4 regions of the Janthinobacterium sp. GW821-FHT03A03 genome follow, and region 4 is predicted to be linked to each of the others. Evidence: predicted binding sites of a transcription regulator. Region 4 holds the regulator's gene; each other region holds the start of a gene.

Region 1 (2,203 bases), on a different contig from region 4:
CGCCAGGCGGATGACTTTATGCGGCAGTTGCGGCACGGGCTCATCCGTTTCGAAGAAGAATTTTTCCTGGCCGAACGCGGGTTTCAGATGATCCATCCACGTCGCTTCCGCATCGAACTGTGCATAAAACGGCCGGCGCACCCAGTCCGGGTTGCGCGCCTGCAAGAACTGCAGGGCGAACAGCTTTTCGCCATGGATGGTGACGACGCCATCGATGACGACCTTGCCGGGAAACGCGCTCATCGATGGGCCCCGCACCGTGCGCGACAGGCCCGACACCTTCTGGTAGGCGGCCTGGAAAATTTCATGCGCGCGGGCCAGCGGCAACTCGAAATAGCCGCGCGGGCCCGTGTCCCGTTCGACAAACATATAGTAAGGAATCGCCCCCAGGCGCGTGCCCGTCTGCCACAGCTCGGCCCAGCTGTTCGGGTCTTCATTGATGTGACGGATCAGCGGCCCCTGCATGCGCAGGGTGGCGCCCGTGGACACGATGCGCTTGACGGCTTGCTGCGCGATGTCCTGGCGCAACTCGACGGCATGGCTGTAATGGCCCATCACGGCCAGGTTCTTGCCCGCCTTGACGATGCGCTCGAACAGCCGCATCAAGTCGTCCGCATCGCGGTCGGAGACGAAACGCTGCGGCCAATACGCCACCGCCTTGGTGCCGATGCGAATGTTCTGGATGTGCTCGAGGCCCGGCGCCAGCAGCGGTTCCAGGTAGGCGGCCAGTTGCCGCGTATTCATGATCATCGGGTCGCCGCCCGTGATCAGCACGTCCGTCACCTCCGGATGCAGTCTCAGGTAAGCGGCCAGCTCGTGCGATTCGCGCGCATCGAACTTCATGTCGTCCATGCCGACGAACTGGGGCCAGCGGAAGCAGAAGGTGCAGTACGCGTGGCAGGTCTGGCCGGCGCTGGGAAAAAACAGCACCGTTTGCGCATATTTGTGCTGCAGGCCGCGCACGGGCGCGTCGTTGACCCGGGGCACGTTATGCGTCATCTGCCCGGCCGGATGGGGATTCATGCCCAGGCGCAAGCCATGCACATAGGCGTTGATGGCGGCCTTGTCCTGTTTGCGCAGTACCAGGTCGCGCAAATGCACGTACTGCTCGGGCGGCAGCATGTCGCGGTGGGGAAAGACGAGGCGGTAGATGGGATCGTCAGGAATATTGTTCCAGTCGATCAATTGATCGAGCACATATTCATTGGTGCGAAATGGCAACACGTGCGAGACCACTTGCACGGCTTCGCGCAACTCTTGCGGCAGCCATTCCCACTGCCGCGCCTGTTGTATGGTTTGCCGGGTGTACGGCTTGAACTTGGGTGAAGACGGTTCGGTGATCAATGCGGACACGGTCGGCTCCTTGCCAGTAAATAGCGATAACGTCCATGAAATCAGCCAAAAACCGGCCAATTCCACCCTGTTTCTTGCCATGCAGTCAGACCCTGGCATGCTGTGAAAGTCATCATAATTCTTGCCAGAAGGAACCAAATTGCCACATATCAACAAGCTTGCCGATAGGCAGAGAGATGCAATTCGGCAAGACCTTAGTTTGTTCCATCGCAATTTGATGGAAGCGGCGCCGACGTAAATTACGACTTGGCAACACTTCCCTCGATTTCACAAGGAGCTGTCATGAAACGCTTATTCACGGGTAGCCTGCTGTGCCTGGCATTTGCCGGCGGCAGCGTCAGTGCCGCGGTAGAACCGACGGAGAAAGACGCCATCGCCATGGCGGAACGGGGCGCCGCCTTCATGAAGGCGCATGGCAAGGAAGAAATGATGAAGAAAATCACGGCGAAAGACCCGGACTTCGTGCAGGGTTCGCTGTACGTGGACATGCGCGACATCAAGACAGGCATCGTGCTGGCCCACCCCATCAACCCTTCCATCGTGGGCAAGGATTTGACGGACGTGCCTGACGCGAATGGCAAGAAATATCGCCGGGAAATCATTGAGCTGGCGCAAAAGCAAGGCAAGGGCTGGGTCGACTACCAGTACAAGAATCCCACCAGCGGCAAGATCGAGCCGAAGACCACGTATATCTTGCGCGTCAACGATGTGGTGCTGGAAGCGGGCATCTACAAGAAATAAGGCAGTCCCGGCGCAGGCGCGGCGGGCGGCGCGAGCCGGCCTGCCGCTGGGCGCCGTTTGCTCAGCCATAGCCAGGAGTCAAGCATGCTCAATCAACTACGCCTCGGTC
Region 2 (2,203 bases), on a different contig from region 4:
GTGATCAGTGAGATTGGCTGCCGTGGACATGAGTCAACTCCCCATAGCGTGGCTAAGCTCCGTACTGAAGGTGGCGCGGTTGCCATTCGCAAGCGCCATCTGTTCAAGTGCTGACAGATCCGTGATAACGATGTCTCGGTTTTCAAGCAAAATGAGGCCGGCCAGTTTGAAATGGTGCAGTAGTCTGCTGACACTTTCCGGGGCAAGGTGCAGATAGTTGGCGATGTCGGGGCGTGACATCGGCAAGCGATAGCGTGTCGGCGCGTCGCCCTGTTGACCATACTGCCGGGAAAGACGGAGCAAGAAGGTGGCGAGGCGCTGTTCCGCAGGACTGCGATATAGTTGTAGAGAGGTATTGCGGATATCCAGAATATTTTGACGGATGAGACTATGGAACAAGAGCGGCTGCTGGCGCAAGGTGGCGTAGCCAATCTCGCACACTTCACTGTCCTCCATCGCGACGGCCGTACCAAGATGTTTTGTCTGCCCAATACTATCGAGTGCCAGGAAGTCGCCGCATACAGGAAAGCAGGTGATTTTTTGTGCGCCAGTTCCATCAGCGCGGTAGTGCTTGAAACTTCCGTAGCGTATGGCAAATACGCATTCAGCAACGGGATCGCCAGCGCGATACAGGAACGCCTTGCGTCGTACCCGGCTGCAGCGACCGTCGATTCGCCCGCTGTCAAACTGGCGCACGCCGAAGGCGCGAGCCGAATGGACGGCGGGGGCTATGTCGTTGTGCATCATATTCTCCTGGGCAGGCGAGTCAACTATACTGACCCCGTGTTAATGTGGCGCTTGGCGGAAACAGCTCGTGCATCCGCGGCGGCGGGCAGGCGGCTATTGTTGCCCTACTTGTTCGGCGCACTGACTGGGCCAAGCGCCTGTTGCAGACCTTGCACCTGATTGTCGCTCACATGGTCGCTGAGCACGTCGTTGGCCGACAACTTCCTGTGATAGTCAGCATCAGTCATTTTTTCATCGTAGCGGATATCATCCACGCTCACGGCTGCCACATCGGTAAAGATCGCTCTTGCGCTTGACCAGGCAATCACGTTTCCATTGCCAATTGACCCGCGGGCAACCCTTGTCCAATTGGCGACAGCTAGTCCCGGATCGGCACCCACGGAGAAATTAATTCGCTGCGTGAACCGCTGAATGGCCTTGTCATTGAGCAGGACGAAAGCGAATGGTCCCACTACTGTACCTACTTGCAGTCCGACACTGAGCTCTCCCAGAGTAAAAAATGCGGGGGAGCTCCATTTTCCGTTATCGCGTTTGCGCAACAGGACACCGGTATCCACCTGCTGGGATTGAACGATGCCGGCGAACTGGCGAACTGGCGAGCAAGGCGCCGCAAAGTAGTATCCCGACAGGTTTAATGTTGCTAATCATGGCCGTTCTCCTGCGCACGCGTAGATAACTTCCTTGCACACTACAGCCGGGCACAGGTCGCTTGCCATGATTTACATCAAGGTACCAGGGGAATATGCTTGCTTAGGTAAAGCAATGCCTGTGATTGTCCAAGGAATTTGGATGGGTATTCTGTGCATGTTGCAAGACTAAATCGTTTCTCTGCGATCGATTGCTGACATTTTTGACGAAGATCATTTATCAAACAGACAAACAGTAACTGGCGATTTATATTGAAACATGAAGGACGAGAATGTCGCGTTCGCGTTGATGGGCAGTCAATGGCCTGACTAAAAAGAAGGAACCATGGCAAACCATCTGACCCTTTTCGATCCGTTCTGCGACCTGGCCAGCATCGATTCTCTGCGCAACATAGATGACTTCTTCCGGGACATGGGTTTCAAACATGCTCTCAAGGATTTTGTGCGGCCATCCCAGATTCGGCTCGACGTTACTGAAAGTGATCAAGCGTATTGCGTCAAGGCCGAACTGCCAGGTTTTAAGCTGGAAGAAATATCCGTGGATATCGATGGAAATCGCGTTTCGATCGCTGTTGAGACGAAGTAGGAGCGCTCGGAGACGAAGGGCGAGACGATGCTCCGTCGTGAACGTTACATCTGGCAATATTTGCGCAGTTTTTCGCCGGGACAGGATATCGATGACGCCAAATCAGTTGCCAAGTACCGTGACGGTGTGCTTGAGTTGACACTGCCGAAACGAAAAAGTAGTGCGGCGAAGAACTTGATCATTGCTTCTTGATGAGAAATGTAGCAGTCATGCGCGCAGTTAT
Region 3 (2,203 bases), on a different contig from region 4:
CCTCGGCATACTGCAGGTCATCGACATCTTCATCGGCATAGACGCGCAGCTTCTTGACCAGTTCCGCTTCCTTGTCGTCGCCCTCGGGCAGGCGGCTCAGGATGGCGAACACGGCCGCCGCGTGCAGCACATGCGGGTCCAGGTGCACGCCATGGAAGGCGGGCGCGGCCGACAGGATCAGCTTGCGGTAGATGCGCGCTTCCTCGCGGTAATTGAGGGTGTAGGGCACTTGCACGATGACCATGCGGTCGAGCAGGGCCTCGTTTTCACTTTCTTGCAGGAATTTGCGAAATTCCGCCAGGTTCGTGTGCGCGAGGATGGTTTCATCGAGGTAAATCAGGGGGAAGCGCGACACCTTGACGTTCTTTTCCTGGGTTAATGTCAGCAGCAGGTACAGGAATTCGCGCTTGACCTTGAGGATTTCGATCATTTCCAGCATGCCCCGGCTGGCCGCGTAGACGGCGCCCGACCACGACCACGCACGCGGGTCGCCCTCGTCGCCGTACTGCGCCACCTTCGACAGGTCGACGGAACCGACGAGGTCGGCCAGGTCGGCCGTCGTGGGGTCGTGCGGCGCATACGTGCCGATGCCGCAGCGGCCCGCTTCCGAGATATAGATGCGTTCGACGGGCATGCGCAGGAAGTCGCCCGCGTACTGCTCTTCCAGGCGGGCCATGCAATGGGGGCACAGCTCGCCGTGCAGCTCGAGCTCGTAGCTGGCGCGAAAACCCGCGCGCATGCTGTGTGGCACCAGGTGCAGCGGCGATTCGTGGACGGGACAGCCGGCGATGGCGTACAGCGCGCCTTCGCTGCTGTGGCTGTACTCTTCCAGGCCCCGCTTGAGCAGGATCACCATGGTCGACTTGCCGCCCGACGGCGGGCCCAGCAACAGCAGCATGCGCCGGCCCACCTCGGAACCGGCGGCGGCCGCCTTGAAATACGCGGCCACGCGGTCGATGGCTTCGTCAATGCCGAACAGCTCGTCGTCGAACAGGCGGCAGCGGAAGCGCCCGCTGCCGTCCGTGTCGCCGTTCGAGCGCATCATGTCCCACAGATACTGGTGCGCGCTGCGCGCCAGCAGGGCGGCGCCCGTGGGCAGGATGTGTTCGAGGAAGTCGCCAAAGCTGCCGCGCCAGGGGTTGCCGCGGTGCTGCGCCGCATACGCCGCCAGGCCGTGCATGAAGCGGTTGCGCCGGTCTTCGCCGTCGGCCTGCTCCCGGCCGTCATGGCGGTCGGCCTCGTCCGCCTGCGCCGCCGGCGCGGGCGCATCGTTGTCGCTGGATAGGCGTGTCTTACCTGGGCTCGTCATCGTTTCTCCATCCTTGCCGTTGCCGTGCACTGCCGTGGTGCAGGCCATGCTCCCAGCCTGCCGATCCAGTATACGGCGCGCAGCCTAGTTGCACGCCTGATCTGGCTCAAGCCAGAAAAGGGAACTATTTCCAGCGCAGTTGGCACAGGGGCGGGCCGCCCGTCCTGCGCCGGCGCCCATTCAATCCAGATCAATACCGTCCGCCACAGCCGGCCCACACTGAACGTTCGCAGCGACCCAAGAGGAGAACATGATGATCGGCAATGACAACGGTTTCAGCGCCCCGCCGGGCAGTGCGCCGGGCAGGGGACAGAGTGCGGACGATGAAGAAGCGCCGCAGCAGTTTGCCGCGCCGGGCGATGACGACGGCCATATCGAGAGCGCGTCCGTGTCGGAGGTAGCGGACGCCTTGAGCGGCGTCAGCATGGAATTACTGGAGATCAAGCGCAGCATCGAGGACGGCATGCGCCAGGCCATATCGCAGGCGGCGGGCGTGCGCGCGGCCGACGCCTTCAGCGATGCGGGCAATATCCAGGGCGTGTCCATCGGCCTGGGCGAAGGCGCCAGCGACAGCTCGTCCGGCGAACCGGGCATGCCGGCGCTGACCGTGTACGTGGCCGAGCCCACCTCCGTCGACCGCGCCAAGGCCGCCATCGTGGGCGCCATGGGCGTGCGCGCCGTGGCCAGCGACAAGGCGCCCGTGAATATCGTCGTCACGGGCGTGATCGACGCGCAGCCGCACCGTTTCCGCTTGCGTCCGGCGCCGGGCGGCGTGTCGGTCGGGCATTTCCGCATCACGGCCGGCACCATCGGCTGCCTGGCCGTGGGGCGCACGCCGCCGCGCAACACCCGCCTGATGATCCTGAGCAACAATCACGTACTGGCCAATTCCAA
Region 4 (2,203 bases):
TGAGCACCAGCACGTCGTCGAACAGCACCAGCATCGAGCGGCGCGAATAGTACTGGCGCAACTGGGCGGGCTGCGCGATCAGTTCCGGCGGCTGCTGCCTGGCCGTCAGGGTGACGATTTGCAGCAGCATGGCCAGCTTGTCATCGAGCTCGGCGGCGGTGCGGGTGATCAGCGATGACTGCTGGCTCAGCAGAACTCGGGTGAAGTCGTCGCGCATGTGCTGCACCTGGATCATGGTGACCAGCGCGATCATGGCGATCGAGGTCAGGCTGGTTGCCAGCGCGACTTTTGCTTTGATGCCGAGAGGCTTCATGATTTCCTTTTTCGGTACCGGGCGCTACAGGCGGCAGATAATGCCGTTAGGAATTTTCCTATCAATACATCAACTTGGCAAGCGGCGCCGCGCAAATGGCCCGCCCCGCACGGGCTTTTGACGATGTTGCCATATAATTAAAGTCCGAACGTCGTTTATTCAGCGAAATTACGGTGAAATTGGCACACGGCAACCGTGTATGCAGTAAACTTGTTATTGCATTTTCTAAAAGGTACCGACATGACTGAAGCGCTACTCTCTCCAACCTTGCCCACCGTGAACGTGGAAGCGTTGCGTGCGCGATGCTCGACCTGCAGCATGCATCAATTGTGCCTGCCGATGGGCCTCGACGTGGGCGACATGGACAGGCTGGACCAGATCATCGGCCGCCGCCGCAAGATCGCGCGCGGCGCCTCGCTGTTCCGCATCGGCGACTCGTTCCAGAACCTGTACGCGATCCGCCTGGGCCACTTCAAGACCTACCAGATCAATCCGGGCGGCGAAGAGCAGGTGACGGGTTTCCAGATGGCGGGCGAACTGCTGGGCATGGACGCCATCAGCGCCGACCGCCACCACTGTAATGCGGTGGCGCTGGAAGACAGCGAAGTATGTGAAATCCCGTTTTCCAGCCTGGAACAATTGCTGGGCAATATGCCGACCCTGCTGCGCCATTTCCACCGCATGATGAGCCAGGAAATCACGCGCGAGCAAAGCGTTATGTTGCTTTTAGGTAACATGCAGGCGACGCAGCGCTTTGCCGCCTTCATCGTCAACCTGGCGTCGCGCTATGAAGCGCGCGGCTATTCGAGCAGCAAATTCCAGCTGCGCATGTCGCGCGAGGAAATCGGCAACTACCTGGGACTGACCATCGAAAGCGTCAGCCGTTTATTGTCGAAATTCAAGAAGGAAGGCTGGCTGCGCGTGTCGAACCGCGAGATTGAAATCCTGCAGCCAGCGAAATTGAAGGCCATTACGGCCGGTACGGACGTCTGCAAATAACCGCACCGTCAAAACCGACTGCGCGTCGCGCTTTGCGGCCTGCGATGCTCGCTGTGCTATAGCACAGCTGTGCTTCTCAGCCACAAATCACTGCCGCTCGCTACGGTTTTCCCGCCACTGTACGTTATAGTTCCTCATCGGCGTGCAGCGCGATGCTGCGCTGCAGCGGCCAGGTCCAGATGCCGGACAGGCGCCATTCGCGCTTGTCGTTTTCCACCAGCACCTGCCAGCGGCTGCGTTCGAGCATCGGCAGCGCCACCGAGAAATTGCCGGCCGCATCGGGCTGCACCAGCAGCTTGATATCCTTTTCCGGCAGGGTCGCATGCGCCAGGTGCAGCAGCAAAGGCTTCTGGTACGCCTTGCCGAAGCTGTGCACGGAGCCGCTCAGGCGCGCTGCAGCGACGTCATACGCCAGGGTCGTATCCATCGCCAGGTCGCTGGCGATCGTGTCGCGCTTCAAATCCTGGTTGATGGCCTTGCCCTGCTTGTAATAATCGCCCACCACCAGCGCATCGGGTTGCGTAAACGCAATATAGCCCATGAAGCTGCCGACGACCACGGACAGGCCGGGACCGATCATCAGCAGCCATGGCCAGCGGTGCTTGTACCACGGGGCAACGGGGGCTTGCAGTTTCAGACTGTCGGACATTGTGTTCTCCTTGGGGCCAGACCCTGTGGGCCTGCCCCCGGCTTTTGCTTCCGGGTTGAGCATAAAATCAACCCAACGCATGATTGATGATACTCCTGCGGCGAAAATACCGGGGGCGGACCCGGAGGGCCCGACCCCGCATCACCGTTACCGCGGCACGATGAAGACCGCGCTTTCACGCACATGCAGCGACGGGTCGTCCAGCGATTGCAATTCGATTGCAATCTTGTTCGAGCCCTTTT

What was found. Region 4 encodes FNR, which switches genes on or off when oxygen is low (the NO sensors DNR and NnrR bind a similar motif). Its sites were predicted from a motif close to TTGATNNNNATCAA; they were not measured.
Region 1: a site for FNR is predicted at 1,493-1,506, ahead of AC07VI_RS04520 (KamA family radical SAM protein). Genes of this name have one in related genera too.
Region 2: a site for FNR is predicted at 1,462-1,475, ahead of AC07VI_RS11880 (lipid-binding SYLF domain-containing protein). Genes of this name have one in related genera too.
Region 3: a site for FNR is predicted at 1,406-1,419, ahead of AC07VI_RS06620 (serine protein kinase). Genes of this name have one in related genera too.

The regions. Positions count from the first base shown of each region.
Region 1 is NZ_JBWKUZ010000001.1:1,001,008-1,003,210, forward strand. Features, by position in the region: gene AC07VI_RS04520 (KamA family radical SAM protein) at 1-1,353, opposite strand, end outside; gene AC07VI_RS04525 (cache domain-containing protein) at 1,636-2,094, shown strand; gene AC07VI_RS04530 (methyl-accepting chemotaxis protein) at 2,179-2,203, shown strand, end outside.
Region 2 is NZ_JBWKUZ010000004.1:228,431-230,633, reverse strand. Features, by position in the region: gene AC07VI_RS11890 (Crp/Fnr family transcriptional regulator) at 1-30, opposite strand, end outside; gene AC07VI_RS11885 (helix-turn-helix domain-containing protein) at 34-747, opposite strand; gene AC07VI_RS11880 (lipid-binding SYLF domain-containing protein) at 852-1,286, opposite strand; partial or broken gene AC07VI_RS11875 (Hsp20/alpha crystallin family protein) at 1,720-2,172, shown strand.
Region 3 is NZ_JBWKUZ010000002.1:23,728-25,930, forward strand. Features, by position in the region: gene AC07VI_RS06620 (serine protein kinase) at 1-1,309, opposite strand, end outside; gene AC07VI_RS06625 (chymotrypsin family serine protease) at 1,560-2,203, shown strand, end outside.
Region 4 is NZ_JBWKUZ010000014.1:65,930-68,132, forward strand. Features, by position in the region: gene AC07VI_RS21350 (response regulator) at 1-313, opposite strand, end outside; gene fnr (fumarate/nitrate reduction transcriptional regulator Fnr) at 554-1,312, shown strand; gene AC07VI_RS21360 (FixH family protein) at 1,437-1,961, opposite strand; gene ccoG (cytochrome c oxidase accessory protein CcoG) at 2,109-2,203, opposite strand, start outside.